2 regions of the Enterococcus sp. DIV1314a genome follow, and region 2 is predicted to be linked to the other one. Evidence: predicted binding sites of a transcription regulator. Region 2 holds the regulator's gene; the other holds the start of a gene.

Region 1 (8,296 bases), 360 kb from region 2:
TCAAAATATTAAAAGAACCTAATAATGCCTTAGTGAAGCAATACGTTGCGTTACTCGGTACGGAAGGGATTAAAGTCATCTTCACCATTGAAGCCATTGAACGCATTGCGCAAATTGCCTTCCAAGTCAATCGCGATACCGATAATATCGGTGCTAGACGTCTGCATACCATTCTAGAAAAATTGTTAGAAGATTTATTATTTGAAGCTTCAGATATTCAAATGGGGGAAATTACAATTACTGAAGCATATGTGAATGAGAAATTAGCGTCAATTGCAGAAAATGAAGATTTAAGTCGTTACATACTTTAAGCTACTGGGGGAGTAAGAATGAGTACATTATTAAATAAGACGCGTCAAATTAATGAGTTGTTACAACAAAAAAATACGTTTGATTCGGCAACTGATTTGCCCTATGATCAAATGGCCATGGTCTTAGGCGAAATTTTGAATAGTAACACGTATATCATTAGTCAAGCGGGTGCGTTGTTAGGGTTTACCGAAAAACACGATGTGAATAACGCGCGTGTTAAAAACATGTTTATTGAAAAACAGTTTCCAAAAAGTTATACGGATATGGTCGACCGCTTATCGATGACAGAAGCGAATATTCCAATTAGTAGTGATTTAACGGCTTTTCCCGTAGAATCACGTGAACTTTATCCAGATGGTGTGACAACAATTGTCCCCATTTATGGTGCAGGCGCTCGTATCGGTACGATTATTTTATCAAGAATTGATCGCTTCTTCGACGATGATGCATTAGTATTAGCAGAATATAGTGCGACGGTTGTCGGGATGCAAATTTTGTATCAACAATCACGGACCATTGAAGAAAATGTTCGGAGTGCAACGGCTGTTCAAATGGCGATTAGCACCTTATCGTACAGTGAATTAATTGCCGTACGTGCCATTTTTAAAGCATTACAAGGAGACGAAGGTCGTTTAACTGCCTCCAATATTGCGGATGAAATTGGGATTACGCGCTCCGTAATTGTGAATGCACTCAGAAAACTTGAATCAGCTGGTATTATTGAATCGCGATCTCTTGGTATGAAAGGGACTTATTTAAAAGTATTAAATCATCGCTTCAAGGAAGAGCTTCATAAAGCATAAAAGTTAGGGGGATGTGGGATGAAATTTACGATTGAAACAGCCTATTTACAAGCAACGCTCGACTCAAAAGGAGCAGAGTTACATAGCTTATACAGTAAAGAACATGAAATCGAATATTTATGGCAAGGGGATGCCACTTACTGGGGACGTCGCTCACCGGTTTTATTTCCTTTTGTTGGTGCTTTAAAGGATAATGAATACACCTATCATGGCCAGACGTATCCGATGAGTCAACACGGCTTTGCACGAGATATGGAATTTGAAGTGTATGAACAGTCATCAGACGCGATGACGTTTGTTTTAAAAAGCAATCAAGAAACACGCGAGGTGTATCCCTTTGATTTTGAACTCTATCTTTCCTATCAATTAGGGGGAGACGGCCTATCCGTCACTTATAAAGTAGTCAATCCGTCTGATGAGCAGATGTTCTTTTCAATTGGTGGTCATCCTGCATTTAACGTTCCCTTAGAAAAGGACTTAACGTTTGAAGATTACTATTTAAAATCGTCTCCAATGAAATCAAGAATTATGATTCCTTTAAAAGGTCGTTACATTGACGTGGAAAATCGAACGTTAGGACAAACGAATGCAACCATTGCCTTAACACGCGACTTGTTTTCAAATGATGCCTTGATTTATGAAACAAAAGGATTGAACTCTTTTTCGATCTGTAGTGAAAAGTCTCCTCATAGTGTCACGTTATCCTTTAACAATTTGCCGTTTGTGGGGATTTGGACGCCTTATGGTACCGATGCACCCTTTGTTTGTATCGAGCCTTGGGCAGGCATTGCGGATTCAACGGATGCTAGCGGGAAATTAGAAGAAAAATTTGGGATTCAAACCTTACAAGCACAAGAAACGTTCACAACCAAATATGCGATTACTGTGAAATAAGCCTGAAAAGCTGGATTTGCGGGAAATCGACGCCCTCTTTATAGTGTTGGTAAACATTACCAGCACTATTTTTATCTGTTTCGTGCGAGCTTTCATTCAGGTGACCATGTTAAATAGTAAAAAGGCCAAGCAGCTGCAATTGCTGTTTGGCCTTTAAGGTGTTAAGCTAGCGATAAAAAGAGCGTATCGGGTATTATTTTTTTTTGTGATTTAATCCAAAAGGAACTTTGTTTTCAGTTCCGTCTTTTATTCGCTTTATATTATCTTTGTGGCGATAGAAGATAAAGATTGTGACCGCAAGAGCAATCGCCGTTAATAGCCAGTTATGCTCTGGTAAAATAGCAGGAGCGACATACGGTAAGGCAATCGTTGAGAGGGTAAAAAAGATGGCTGTCAACATACTTGAAAGACTGACCATGCTTGTTAAGTAGAGCATGATTAAAAAAAAGACAGCCGAATAAAAAAAGAATAGGGGATTATAAGCTAATACCATTCCGGCGCTTGTCGCAACAGCCTTTCCGCCTTTAAAGCGTAGAAAGATTGGGAACGTGTGCCCAAGAATCGCCATACAACCAAACCATAATGGGTTCACATTCTCTAAATGGAAAATCGTAGGCAATAAGGTAGCTAGTGTTCCTTTTAAAATATCCATCAATAAGACGACGACACCGGCTTTGGTTCCTAACACACGGAACGTATTCGTTGTACCCGTATTGCCACTCCCAAATTGACGAATATCCTTTTTGAAGAAAAATTGGCCAATCCATACACCTGAAGCGATGGATCCCAGTAAATAAGCAGTAAGTAACAAAATAATCGTTTTCATAATAACTCGCTTTCTAAAAATATCTAGTCATATCTTAGCATGAAAAAGACGATACAACAATCGATTTCGTACAATCATCAACGATAATCGAAAGAAAAATATTTGGATTTTTTTGCGATAAGGATCGATTATGATGTATAATGACTCGAGTGATTTTGATAAACAAAGGAGCGTTTGCTTTGACAAAGAAAAAAACAATGGAATATAACGATGATTCGATTCAAGTATTAGAAGGGTTAGATGCTGTTCGAAAAAGACCAGGAATGTATATTGGTTCAACGGATGGACGGGGGTTACATCATCTCGTTTATGAGATTGTCGATAATGCAGTCGATGAGGCTCTTTCTGGATATGGCAATCAAATTGATGTTGTAATATATTCTGATAATAGTATTAGTATAGAAGATAGTGGTCGGGGGATGCCTGTTGGAATGCACAGTTCAGGTGTTTCGACCGTAGAAGTGATTTTTACTGTTTTACACGCCGGGGGAAAATTTGGACAAGGGGGCTATAAAACGTCAGGTGGACTTCATGGCGTTGGTGCCAGTGTTGTAAATGCCCTTTCGAGTTGGTTAGAAGTATCCATTTATCGGGATGGCATTGAATACCGTCAGCTCTTTAAAAACGGTGGCAAAGCGCAAGGAACCTTAAAGAAAATCGGGAAAACAAAGCGCAGCAATGGGACAAAGGTCCACTTTTTACCAGATGAAACGATTTTTTCAACGATTAAATTTTCGTATGAGACCTTGGCAGAGCGTCTGAGAGAGTCCGCGTTCTTATTGCGTGGCATTCAAATTAATTTAACCGATCAACGGACTGAGCCCGCTTTAGAAGAAAATTTCCACTACGAAGAAGGGATTCAAGCCTTTGTTGCTTATTTGAACGAAGAAAAAGATCATTTAACACCGATTGCCTATTTTTCAGGAGAAAAAGAAGGAATCGAAGTCGAGGTTGCGTTACAATATAATGATGGTTTTTCTGAGAACTTCTTGTCTTTTGTTAATAACGTTCGGACAAAAGACGGTGGGACGCACGAAGTCGGGATGAAGACTGCCTTAACCAAAGCGTTTAATGAATATGCTCGTAAGGTTAATTTATTAAAAGAAAAAGATAAGAATCTCGAAGGTAGTGATTTCCGAGAAGGACTGGCGACGGTTCTATCGATTCGAGTGCCGGAACATTTATTGCAATTTGAAGGACAAACCAAAGAAAAACTTGGCACCCCAATTGCGCGCTCCGTAGTGGAACAAATTATTAGTGAACAATTAGGCTATTATTTACAAGAAAACAGCGAAATTAGCCAAATGTTGATCCGTAAAGCACTAAAAGCGCGTGAAGCACGTGAAGCAGCGCGTCGTGCACGAGAAGAAAGTCGCAACGGCAAGAAACGCAAAAAAGGCGAATCGTTACTATCAGGGAAACTAACACCGGCTCAATCGCGCAATCCTAAGCGCAATGAACTCTACTTAGTCGAGGGGGACTCAGCGGGAGGTTCGGCGAAACAAGGGCGAGAGCGCAAGTTTCAAGCGATTTTACCGTTACGTGGAAAAGTCATTAATACGGAAAAAGCGAAAATGCAAGATATTTTAAAAAATGAAGAAATTAATACGATGATTTATACAATCGGTGCTGGTGTGGGTCCAGAATTTTCATTAGAAGATTGTAATTACGATAAAGTCATTATTATGACCGATGCGGATACCGATGGTGCCCATATCCAAGTGTTACTGTTAACGTTCTTTTACCGTTATATGAAACCATTGATTGAAGCGGGCAAAATCTATATCGCGCTACCACCTCTTTACAAAGTATCAAAGGGAACAGGGAAAAAAGAAGTGATTGAATATGCCTGGACGGAAGAGGAATTGCGTGAAAAAATCACGAAAATTGGACGCGGCTATATGATTCAACGATATAAAGGGTTAGGTGAAATGAATGCTAGCCAGTTATGGGAAACAACGATGGATCCGACGACGCGTACGCTGATTCGTGTTCGAATTGACGATGCTGCACAAGCAGAGCGACGCGTCACGACCTTAATGGGCGATAAAGTTGAACCACGTCGCCGCTGGATCGAGAACAATGTCCAATTCACTCTTGCGCAAGATAGCAGTATTTTAGATAAATCAACAATGAGTGACGATCAATTTAATCAAAAACAAGCGATGGATTCATTTGAGAAGTAGGAGGGATCACTGAATGACTGACCAACAACAGATACAAGAATTAACATTAGAAGAAGTGATGGGTGATCGCTTTGGGCGTTATTCAAAATATATTATTCAAGAAAGAGCATTACCTGACATTCGGGATGGGTTAAAACCCGTTCAACGTCGGATTTTATATTCGATGCATAAAGACGGTAATACTTACGAAAAAGCTTTTAGAAAATCAGCGAAGTCTGTCGGAAATATCATGGGGAATTATCATCCTCATGGCGATAGCAGTATTTATGATGCGATGGTTCGAATGAGCCAAGAGTGGAAATTACGTGAAGTTTTGATTGAAATGCATGGAAATAACGGAAGTATGGATGGGGATCCTCCGGCTGCGATGCGGTATACAGAAGCACGACTTTCTCAGTTAAGTGGTGAATTATTAAAAGATATTGAGAAAGAAACGGTCGATTTTGTCTGGAACTTTGATGATACCGAAAAAGAACCCGTTGTCTTACCTGCACAATATCCGAACTTATTAGTCAATGGTTCAACCGGAATCTCAGCAGGTTATGCGACTGAAATTCCAAGTCATAATTTAGAAGAAGTCATTGAAGGGACCATTTATTTAATCGATCATCCGAATGCGACAGTTGATAAATTAATGGAGTTTATTCCAGGTCCTGATTTTCCGACAGGTGGCATTTTACAAGGAAAAGAAGAAATTCGCCGTGCCTATCAAACGGGTAAAGGTCGTGTCATCTTACGGTCGAAAACAAAAATCGAAACGATCAAAGGCGGCCGACAACAAATCGTGATTAATGAAATTCCTTATGAAGTCAATAAAGCCAATCTTGTCAAAAAAATGGATGAAGTCCGTCTCAATAAAAAAATTGACGGTATTAGTGAAGTCCGTGATGAGAGTGATCGAAACGGATTACAGATTGTTGTTGAACTAAAAAAAGAAGCGAATGCAGAAGGAATTTTAAATTACTTATTTAAACATACTGATTTGCAAGTAAACTATAATTTTAATATGGTTGCGATTGATCATATGCATCCGAAACAAGTTGGTTTAAAACGAATTCTTGAAAGTTATATCGCGCATCGTCGTCAAGTGGTCTTACAACGAACACAATTTGATTTAGAAAAAGCTCAAAAGCGTCAACATATTGTTGAAGGGTTAATGAAGGCCTTATCGATTTTGGATGAAGTCATTGCGACGATTCGTGGAAGCAAAGATAAGAAAAATGCCAAGGAACAACTCGTTATCCAACATCAGTTTACAGAAGAACAATCAGAAGCGATTGTGATGTTACAGTTGTATCGCTTAACGAATACCGATATTACACAATTGCGCAGTGAGGCCAAAGAATTGGCAGAACAAGTCACACACTTGACGAAAGTTATTTCTGAAGAAGCGGAATTGTTGCGCGTCATCAAAAAAGAGTTGCGCGACATTAAGAAAAAATATGGTCATGCACGCTTAACGGAAATTGAAGATAAGATAGAAGAAATTATTATTGAAACAGAAGTGTTAGTCATACCAGAAGAAGTAATCGTAGCTGTGACAAAAGAAGGCTATCTCAAGCGCAGTAGTCTCCGTTCATATCAAGCTTCAAAACCGGAGGAAATCGGAATGAAAGATTCGGATCAACTTCTTTACTTGAAACAATTAAATACACTGGATCATCTTTTACTCGTGACAAATCAAGGGAACGTCATTTATCGTCCGGTTCACGAAATAACGGAATTGCGTTATAAGGAACTCGGAGAACACATGTCTCAAACAATCGCGAGTTATTTACCGGAAGAAGAAATCATGGCCGTCTTTGATTACAAAGAAATCGATCCTCATAAACAACTCGTCTTAGTTAGTCGTGAAGGATGGATTAAGCAAACGAAATTAAGTGAATTTGCACCTTGGCGTACGTATAAGAGCCGTTCACAAACAGCGATGACCTTCAAAACAACAACCGACGTCCTCGTTCATGTGCAATTAGTCGATCAAAATGAAACAGACTTGGATATCTTCCTGACAACTCATGCATGCTACGGGTTACGTTACGGACTAGCAGAAGTACCAGTTGTGGGACCAAAAGCGGCTGGTGTCAAAGCGATTAACTTAAAGGATCAAGATTTTATCGTTCAAGCATTAGTGGTCTATTCACAAGGCGATACGCCAATCATCATCGTGACGCAACGTGGTGCGATTAAGCGGATGTTAGCGCAAGAAATTGCACAGACGAGTCGTGGGAAACGCGGACAGATGGTATTAAGAGAATTAAAGAATAATCCTCATCGAATCATTTTTATGGATAATGGACAGGATGGAGAATTTTTACTGCAAAACGAAAAAGGCGAGCAAGTGACAATCAACGCCCAATCATTCCCAATTGCCGATCGGACATCCAATGGTAGCTTTGTCATGGATGAAAAAGTTGGGGGTAAAGTCTTCCAAGTTCGAAAAATCAAACAGGTAGAAATCGAAAATAGCTAAACTGTATTATTAAAAATAGAAAACAGCGCATTCTGTACCAATACAGAATGCGCTGTTTTTTAGATTGTTCATTGATTATTATATTCTTAAAATAAAGTTAGAAAAATTAATCACAAATTAAAAACATTGATAAATAAGGGTTTATGACGAATTAATCGAATTTTTCGTCATTTATGCTCAATATATTTTAGGTTAAGGCTTGCAAAAGAATGAGTATGTGTTATACTATTCACGTAGAGCTGTTACAACAAATGAGCAGAAAATAAGGAGGACGAATCAATGTCATCTATCGTAGAAAACAATGTAGAAAAATTTAACACCGCTTGGGAAGGTTTTAAGGGTGGTCGCTGGGAGTCAGAAGTTGATACACGTGGATTTATTCAAGCCAACTATACCGAATACCGTGGCGATGATAGCTTTTTAGAAGGAATTGCACCAAGTACAGATCAATTATGGACTAAGTTACAAGAATTATTTGAAGTACAACACGAAAAAAATGGTGTGTACGACATGGATACAAATAACCCTGCAACCTTAACTTCTCATGCACCAGGCTATTTAATTAAAGAAGTTGAAAAAATTGTTGGTTTACAAACAGATGTTCCATTGAAACAAGCCTTCCAACCTTTTGGCGGCATTAACATGGCCAATGGCGCGCTCGTTTCAAACGGCTATGAAGTCGATGAAGATATGAAAAAAATCTTTACTGAATACCGCAAAACACATAACCAAGGTGTATTTGATGCTTACACGCCAGAGATGCGTTTAGCACGTAAAAACAAAATTATTACTGGGTTACCAGATG
Region 2 (8,296 bases):
GTTATTATAAACCGTTGCTACACTAATGCCAGGAAATTTCTCTTCAATCGCTCGGTACACTTCTTCTGCCGTTGGATGTGTGGGTACTTCTGTCAAGAATTCTAAAATCGCAATCCTTTGAGGTGTAATTCGAATATTTTCGCCTTTTAAATAAGCTAAGGCATCATCAAACGTCGCCATGGTTCTCCCTCCTCTACATTTATTTCTTGTCATTATCATACTATGACTACACTAATTTATCTAGCAAAAAAGAAGGGAAATCTCCAGTTTCGGAAATTCTCCTTCTTTTTTATGTTTATCCTAAAAGATTACAATGATTTATAAGTATTGATCACATTTTCTGTCGTAAAGCCAAACTCAGCTAACACTTTATCTCCTGGAGCAGAAGCGCCAAAGTGATCGATTGCAATGATTTTTCCACGACATTTCGTGTAACGTTCCCAACCAAAAGGCGAACCTGCTTCAATCGCAACACGTTTTTTCACTGATTTTGGTAAGACAGATTCTTTATACTCAGCTGATTGCGCTTCAAATAAATCCATACTCGGCATTGAAACCACAGAGACATCCACGCCTTCAGCAGCTAAAGCTTTTTGGGCTTCAGTAGCGAGGAAGACTTCAGAGCCTGTCGCGATTAAGATTCCTTCTGGTTTTTCACCTTTTTGAGGAGAAACCACGTAAGCACCCTTCGAAACAAAATCATCTGCTAAGGTAGTCGTTCCTTCAATAACAGGTAAATTTTGACGACTTAAGACTAGAACAGTCGGTGTTTCTTTTGAAGTCATTGCGACTTTCCAAGCCGCACGTGTTTCGTTTCCGTCGGCTGGACGAATGACATGTAAGTTAGGGATACTACGTAAACTTGAAAGTTGCTCTACTGGCTCATGTGTCGGACCATCTTCTCCGACAGCCACTGAATCGTGCGTCAATACATAGGTAACAGGTGTTTTTTGAATCGCTGCAAGACGAACTGCTGGACGTAGGTAATCCACGAATACGAAGAAAGTACCACCATAAATACGTGTTCCACCATGTAATTGAATCCCGTTCATTGCGGCTGCCATCGCAAATTCGCGCACGCCAAACCAAATGTTACGGCCTTCATATTGACCAGGTTCAAAATCTTTTTCTGCCGCAACCATCGTATTATTAGAACCTGATAAATCGGCTGATCCACCCCATAAAGACGGTACCGCTTTAGAGAGTGCTTGAATCATATCTTTACTTGAAACGCGACTTGCCTGACTTGAACCCACTTCATAAGTTGGTAAATTATCTGCCCACTCTTCTGGGAGTTCATCTGCAAATGCTTGTCTAAATTGAGCCGCTAATTCTGGATAGGCACCTTCATAACGTGCAAACAATTCATTCCATTCCTCTTCTGCTTTTTGGCCTTCTTCAATCATTGTTTCCTTGAAGCGAGTCGCGACTTCTTCTGGCACTTCAAATTCTGGATAATCCCAGCCATAAATCCCTTTGGCTGCTTGGATTCCTTCGATTCCTAGTGGTGCACCGTGGACAGAAGACGTTCCTTGATTTGGTGCGCCAAAACCAATCACTGTTTTGACTTCAATCAAGGTTGGTTTATTTTTTTCTTGTTTGGCTGCTTCAATCGCAGCTGAAATAGCATTTAAATCACGACCATCTTTTACGAGAATATGTTGCCAACCATACGCTTCATAGCGGGCCCCCACGTTTTCTGTAAAAGCTTTTGAAGTCGGTCCATCTAATGAAATATCATTTGAATCATACAACACAATCAATTTATCTAATTTCATATGACCTGCCATGGAAGACGCTTCATGAGAGATTCCTTCCATTAAATCACCATCACCACAAAGAACATATGTATAGTGATCTACAATTGGAAAATCAGTTTGATTATAAGTTGCCGCTAAATGAGCTTCAGACATCGCCATTCCAACAGCCATTGCAATCCCTTGGCCTAATGGTCCAGTCGTTGCTTCCACACCATCAGTATGAAGAACTTCTGGATGTCCTGGTGTGCGACTATCCCACTGACGGAAGTTTTCTAAATCTTCTTTTTGAACATCGTAACCTGAACAATGTAATAAACTATACAACAACGCTGAACCATGACCTGCTGATATAACAAAGCGATCACGATCAACCCAATTTCTTGACGTTTTTGGATTGACTTTTAAATGTTTTGTCCATAAAGCATAAGCCATTGGAGCTGCTCCCATCGGTAATCCTGGGTGACCTGAATTGGCTTTTTGTACCATGTCAATACTTAACGTACGTAACGTATTAACACCTAACTCATCAATTTTATCAAACAAATGAAGCGCCTCCTATTATTTTAGGTTTTTTTTACCTTTATTCATTCTCATTATAAAAGATATCGAATGTTTTTTCAACCTTTTTCATGTGCAAATATTTTTATTCGCGATTATGAAGCCCTTTTTCTTTCTGAATGGCTTTTAACTTCTCAGGTGTGACGTCATTTCCTAGGGGATCGACTACTTTCATCCCTTCAATATGATGTTTCATCCCACCACGAAATGCACTTAAATACTCTTCTCTTAGTAATTTTTGCTCTTTTTCCTCCGTTGGCGTTAAGCCTTCTTTCTTTTTCTTGCGGGCTAATTCATTGATACGGTTTAATTTTTTTTCTGATAACATATTCCCACTCCTCTCATTTGTTTTATCTTATACAAAATTACCCCAAAAAACAATAAGAACTCCTTTTCAAAACCGAACATCTGTTTGATTATATTGTTTTTTTATGTTAAAATTAACTTAATTATACGAAAGAAGGTGTAAACCTTGGCAAAAAAGACAGAAAGTCGTCAAATGGAAGTCTTACGCTTTATTCATAAGCGAGTACTCGATAAGGGTTATCCTCCGACAGTTCGCGAAATCGGTGAAGCAGTGAACCTCTCTTCGACTTCGACCGTTCACGGACACTTGTCCCGGTTAGAAAAAAATGGTTATATCCAACGCGATGCAACGAAACCTCGAGCCATCGAATTAACGGCACTTGGACTCGAAACTGTTGGTGGAGACCAAAAAAATATTCCATTACTTGGTGTTGTAACCGCTGGTGAACCCATTTTAGCTGTGGAAGATGCCTCTGATTTTTTTCCAATTCCACCTCAGTTAGCCAATAGTGAAAGTCAACATTTCATGCTCACCATCTCTGGCGAAAGTATGATTAACGCTGGGATTTTAGATGGCGATCAAGTTATTGTCCGCAAACAAGACATTGCTCGTAATGGCGATATCGTCATTGCTATGACGGACGAGAACGAAGCAACGTGTAAAAGATTTTACAAAGAAGCCAGTCATGTCCGTTTGCAACCTGAGAATGATTTCATGGAGCCATTAATTTTTCCAAATGTCAAAATTTTAGGATTAGTCGTAGGATTGTATCGTCATTTTTAAAACAAGGCGGACATCCGTAACATCGTTTCAAAAGCGAACACGCTCTACTCTATTTTTCTTGCTATTATTTAGAAGGTGTGACATCCGTCGTTTTGCTCTGAGAAACTGGAGGTACAGTTGAACCATTGGCTCTTTCAATTGCGCGAATATATGGCGGTTCAGAAAGAGCAGACTCTTATCACCCGCTTATCAATCAAAGATTCGTAAAAATCAAAGTAGGCTGTGACTTTTGTCATAGCTTATTTTGATTGCAACAAATTCGCCTTGCATCCCTCTTAAACCAATCCTCCGTATACGATGATATTTCACTTTTTTCTTTTTATTTACTTTCCCTCTTTACAAAGCGAACAAACATTCGTATAATAAAGACACGAACAAACGTTCTATAAGATAAGGAGTGAGTCGAAATGAAAGCAGTACGTCGTTTTGGTTTTTTAATTGGGGTTTTAGTCATCGGAATTATTATTGGGAACTTTGGGAGTTTAATCGCTTTTTTAATTTTAGGACCATTACTCATTTTATGGCTTATTTTGTGGGACGATCAACGACTACGTCAAAAGAAATACCAACAAGAGCATTTCTTAACAGAGAACGATTATTCCTATTCAGAAGATGCTTATCGATAAAAACAAAGATTCCGCCAGTGCATAAGCGCCACTAGCGGAATCTTTTTTTAATAATCCATTAATGCAAAAATATCGTAACCTTTAATCTTGTCGCGACCTTTTAGATCCGTTAACTCAATTAAGAATGCACAGCCGACAACGATTCCACCTAAACGTTCAATTAATTCAATACTTGCTTTGACTGTTCCACCAGTCGCTAATAAGTCATCACACAAGAGAACGCGTTGTCCTGGTTTAATCGCATCTTCATGAATCGTCAACGTATCCGACCCGTATTCTAAATCGTAAGAAACTTCAATTGTTTTACGAGGTAATTTCCCAGGTTTACGGACAGGCGCAAAACCTACTCCCGATTCATACGCTACGGGACAACCCACGATAAAGCCACGAGCTTCGGGTCCAACTACCATATCAATGTTTTTTTCTTTCGCATAGTCCACAATTTGTTTCGTAGCATAACGATAAGCATCGCCATCAGCCATTAGTGGCGAAATATCTCGGAAAGTAATTCCTTCCGATGGATAGTTGGGTATACTTGCAATATAATTTTTTAAATTCATGTTTTTCCTCCTGTTTAATGACAAATCCAACTCTTAATCATCGCGAGATCACTAAGTAATAAGAATTCCTCATTTTTAATTTTTCTTTGGCGCGCTTGATAGATTTCACTCTCAGTTAACGCCCGTTTAACGGGTTCATCAATATTTTTTAACAAGCCATTTTCTAACGTGACAAATTCTAATTCCACAAAAACTTGAATCATAAAGATTAATAATTGGACCGGTATTCCGGTATAAGTTGCCATCGCTGGCAACTTATGTCGAACATCAAGTTGGTCTTGTCCTTTGATTAATTTAAATAGCTTCGCATACTGTTCTCTTGAACCAAGCCCTTCTAAATAAGCCTCATCTGAAGAAAGTCCAAGAATGTAGACGCGTGAAATTTGTGTTTCATGGATAATCACTTTCACCCAATCTAAAACGACTGGCGTATCAATGACGACGAGTTGAGAGCAAGAATGCTCACTTACGTAAAGTTCTTTAAAAGACTCTATATTTTCGACATAAATGACTGGATGCTTTTGCTTTTCTTTAAAAACTTTATAGAGCTTTTTGCTAAAGGCAACAAATAGGGTTTTTTCGGTAAAATCTAATTGTTGGTGGTGTTTTTTTCCTCTAAAATCGAACACTTGAATGGTAGACACTTGATAATCTTGTAGCCTTAACTGCGGAATGGTATGACCGTTCCATTCATTAATCGTTAATTGAGCCACTAAATGGATATTCTCTGTCTCAAATTCACTTTGATCTTGGCCGAAACCAAAACCGATACCGTCAACTTGATGACCCTTATCATTGTCGAGCACAAACTTTAAGTGTTTCTGTTCCGAACCAATACTGCGACTCTCACGTACTGACACATTCTTAAAGACAAATTGCGGAATGGGATTATGCATCCCGTAAGGTGCCAGTCGTTGCAAGGACTGAATCAGTGACAAATCAACGGTTTCAATCGCCAGTTCGCCGTCAATCGCCAAGGGAAGCCCTTTTGTTAAATCAATTTGCTCCTCCAATAGATAGTGATTGATTGCCTCTTGAAGGAGTGGAAGATTCGTTTTAAGCAAACTTAATCCTACAGCCGCATGGTGTCCCCCAAAAGTCGCTAGTAACTCGCGACTTTTTTCTAGCATCTCAAACATATTTAAGGCAGCCGTACTTCGTCCAGAGCCTTTCAGCAGTCCGTCTTCTTTATGCGTTAAGGCAATTGCAGGCTGTCCTGTTTCTTGCATCACACGTCCTGCGACAATCCCTAAAATCCCTTCATGCCAATTTTCACCGACTAAAAGATGAATCTTATTTTCAGGCATGATTTGTTGCAGCGCTTCTTTTGTCGCAATTTCAACTAAATCTTTTCGTTGCTGATTTAATTGATTAAACACTTCCGCTAATTCTTGTGCATGATTTTTATCAAAAGTCGTCATTAAATCAATTGCTGGATTAGGATCTCCTAAGCGTCCAATCGCATTTAAGCGTGGGGCAATCGAAAAACCAATCGTTCCTTCATTGACTTCACTTACTTTTTCTCCACAAATGAGGAGTAACTCATTCAAGCCGATTCGCGCCCCTTGCTTGATTTGTTGGAGTCCCCAAATGACCATTGCACGATTTTCATCGGTTAATGAAACCATATCGGCAATCGTTCCAATCGCAACTAAATCAAGTAATTCTAAGGGAATATCATCGAGTAATGCGCATGCTACCTTAAAAGCAACGCCTACTCCCGCTAGATCTTTAAAAGGATATGCCCCTTTTGGATGACGCGGATGAATAATTCCATAAGCTTGTGGTAGCTCAGACGGCAATTCATGGTGATCGGTCACGATGACGTCAACTCCTTGACTGTTCGCATAGGCAATTGCCTCTTGACCTGAAACACCGTTATCGACTGTTACGATTAATTGAGCGCCCTTTTTGATGAGGTCTTGATAACGTTCCACATTTGGCCCATATCCATCGGTAAAACGATTTGGCAAATAGGTTTCGACATCGGCACCGATTAACTCTAATGCCTCTTTTAAAACCGTTGTACTCGTAATCCCATCTGCATCGTAATCCCCGTAAATGACGATATGCTCTTCTGCGATGACCGCCTCATGCAGGCGCTCAATCACTTTTTCCATATCGTAAAGTAAATAAGGATCATGTAGATCCGTCATTTCCGGTTGGATGAATCGGTGGAGAGCTTCCTTTGTTTTTATTCCGCGATTCCATAGTAATTGTGCTAAAACAGGAGAGAGTTGATACGCTTCGCTTGCTTCAACAAAAGAAGGCGTAGGTTCCTCTATCTTTGGCATCTGCCAATCATATTTTGCTGCTTTCACTTCATCACTCCTAACTTATCAATTATAACAAAGCACTTCACAAAAAAGAAGAGTCTTCTCTTCAGAGAAGGCTCTTTTATAATAAATCTTTAAAAGTTATTCTTCCGGATAGTGCCCATCATGTGTTACATCATCTACTAACGGTGTCTGTACTTGTTGTTGATTTGTCACTTTTAATGCTGTGATTTGTTTTTTTAATTGTTTTATTTCTTTATTTTGTCGCCAATAACTTCCCGTGACCATTAAAGAAACAATCAAAGCACCGATAAAGACAGAACCAAATACGACTAAAATAAGCGGACCACTGAAAGTCGTGAAACCAAAACTAATAGAGACTGTCTGATTATTCAAAATAGCAAAAACAATCATCATAAAAGTAAAAAATAAGCCTAGATATAATCGCCACTGATTTTTCATTCTGACCACTCCTATTTTTTATTAAAGATTCCACCGGCCAAATAATCTCCTAGGCGCGGAAATAACTGATAAAAATGAGCAGCCGCCGACATGATATGCGGACGATTAATTTCTCGTTTTGGAGTATTCATACTTTTTACGATTTCTTTGGCCAGTTTTTGAGGGTCCAACACAAATTGATCGATGGTTAATAAGTAATCCCCGGTAGGATCGGCTAAATCAAAAAAATTCGTTTGAATTGGTCCAGGATTAACAGTTGTGACATAAATATTAAACGGTTTTAATTCTAATCTTAAGGCATTAGAGAAACCAATCACGGCAAATTTTGTTGCGGAATAGACTGTCGATTTAGGTGTCGCCATTTTTCCGGCCATCGAAGCAACATTGATAAAATGTCCCTTTTGATGCGGTAACATGTCAATTGCTAAAGCTTGTGTTAAGTACATCATACCAAAGAGATTGACTTCAAACATTTTCCGGGCTTTTTCCAAATCAAAATCAATAAAATCTTCAAAAATACCAAAACCGGCATTATTAACAACAATATCTACCACTCCAACGGTTTCTTTAATTGATTGGATAAGCGTTTTTATACTATCCGCACTTTCTAAATCGACTGGAAAAGCATAGGCTTCTTTTTGACTCAGTACTTGGCAACGGTCTTTTACTTTTTGAATTAATTCCATTCGACGCGCGCTCACAATGACAATCGCCCCTTGTTTCGCTGCTTCATAGCAAATTGCTTCACCTAAACCTGTCGATCCACCCGTAACGAGTACAATTTTGTTCGTTAATCTCATACTAGAGAGCCTCCTTTTTCTTTAAGGGAATATCAAGCGTATAGAAATCTTTTGCTACCCAGACGTTTTCAAAAATTTCTTTTGCTTCACTTTGAAGCTCTTCCACGTCTTTTCCTAAATAACGCGCACTGATATGCGTTAAAATTAATTTGTCGACTTGAGCT

The links. The regulator LexA, encoded in region 2, represses DNA repair genes until DNA is damaged. The targets are predictions, from matches to a motif close to CNAACANNTGTTNG.
Region 1: the regulator LexA is predicted to act here: its motif matches at 2,999-3,012, upstream of parE (DNA topoisomerase IV subunit B).

The regions. Positions count from the first base shown of each region.
Region 1 is NZ_JBIOQP010000001.1:2,454,903-2,463,198, reverse strand. Features, by position in the region: gene hslU (ATP-dependent protease ATPase subunit HslU) at 1-311, shown strand, start outside; gene codY (GTP-sensing pleiotropic transcriptional regulator CodY) at 330-1,115, shown strand; gene IGI68_RS11740 (aldose 1-epimerase family protein) at 1,134-2,009, shown strand; gene plsY (glycerol-3-phosphate 1-O-acyltransferase PlsY) at 2,203-2,835, opposite strand; gene parE (DNA topoisomerase IV subunit B) at 3,033-5,021, shown strand; gene parC (DNA topoisomerase IV subunit A) at 5,035-7,491, shown strand; gene pflB (formate C-acetyltransferase) at 7,771-8,296, shown strand, end outside.
Region 2 is NZ_JBIOQP010000001.1:2,091,830-2,100,125, reverse strand. Features, by position in the region: gene IGI68_RS09975 (Fur family transcriptional regulator) at 1-180, opposite strand, end outside; gene tkt (transketolase) at 309-2,303, opposite strand; gene IGI68_RS09965 (DUF896 family protein) at 2,404-2,646, opposite strand; gene lexA (transcriptional repressor LexA) at 2,791-3,408, shown strand; gene IGI68_RS09955 (hypothetical protein) at 3,816-4,034, shown strand; gene IGI68_RS09950 (adenine phosphoribosyltransferase) at 4,082-4,594, opposite strand; gene recJ (single-stranded-DNA-specific exonuclease RecJ) at 4,609-6,915, opposite strand; gene IGI68_RS09940 (LapA family protein) at 7,012-7,332, opposite strand; gene IGI68_RS09935 (SDR family NAD(P)-dependent oxidoreductase) at 7,344-8,132, opposite strand; gene rnz (ribonuclease Z) at 8,134-8,296, opposite strand, start outside.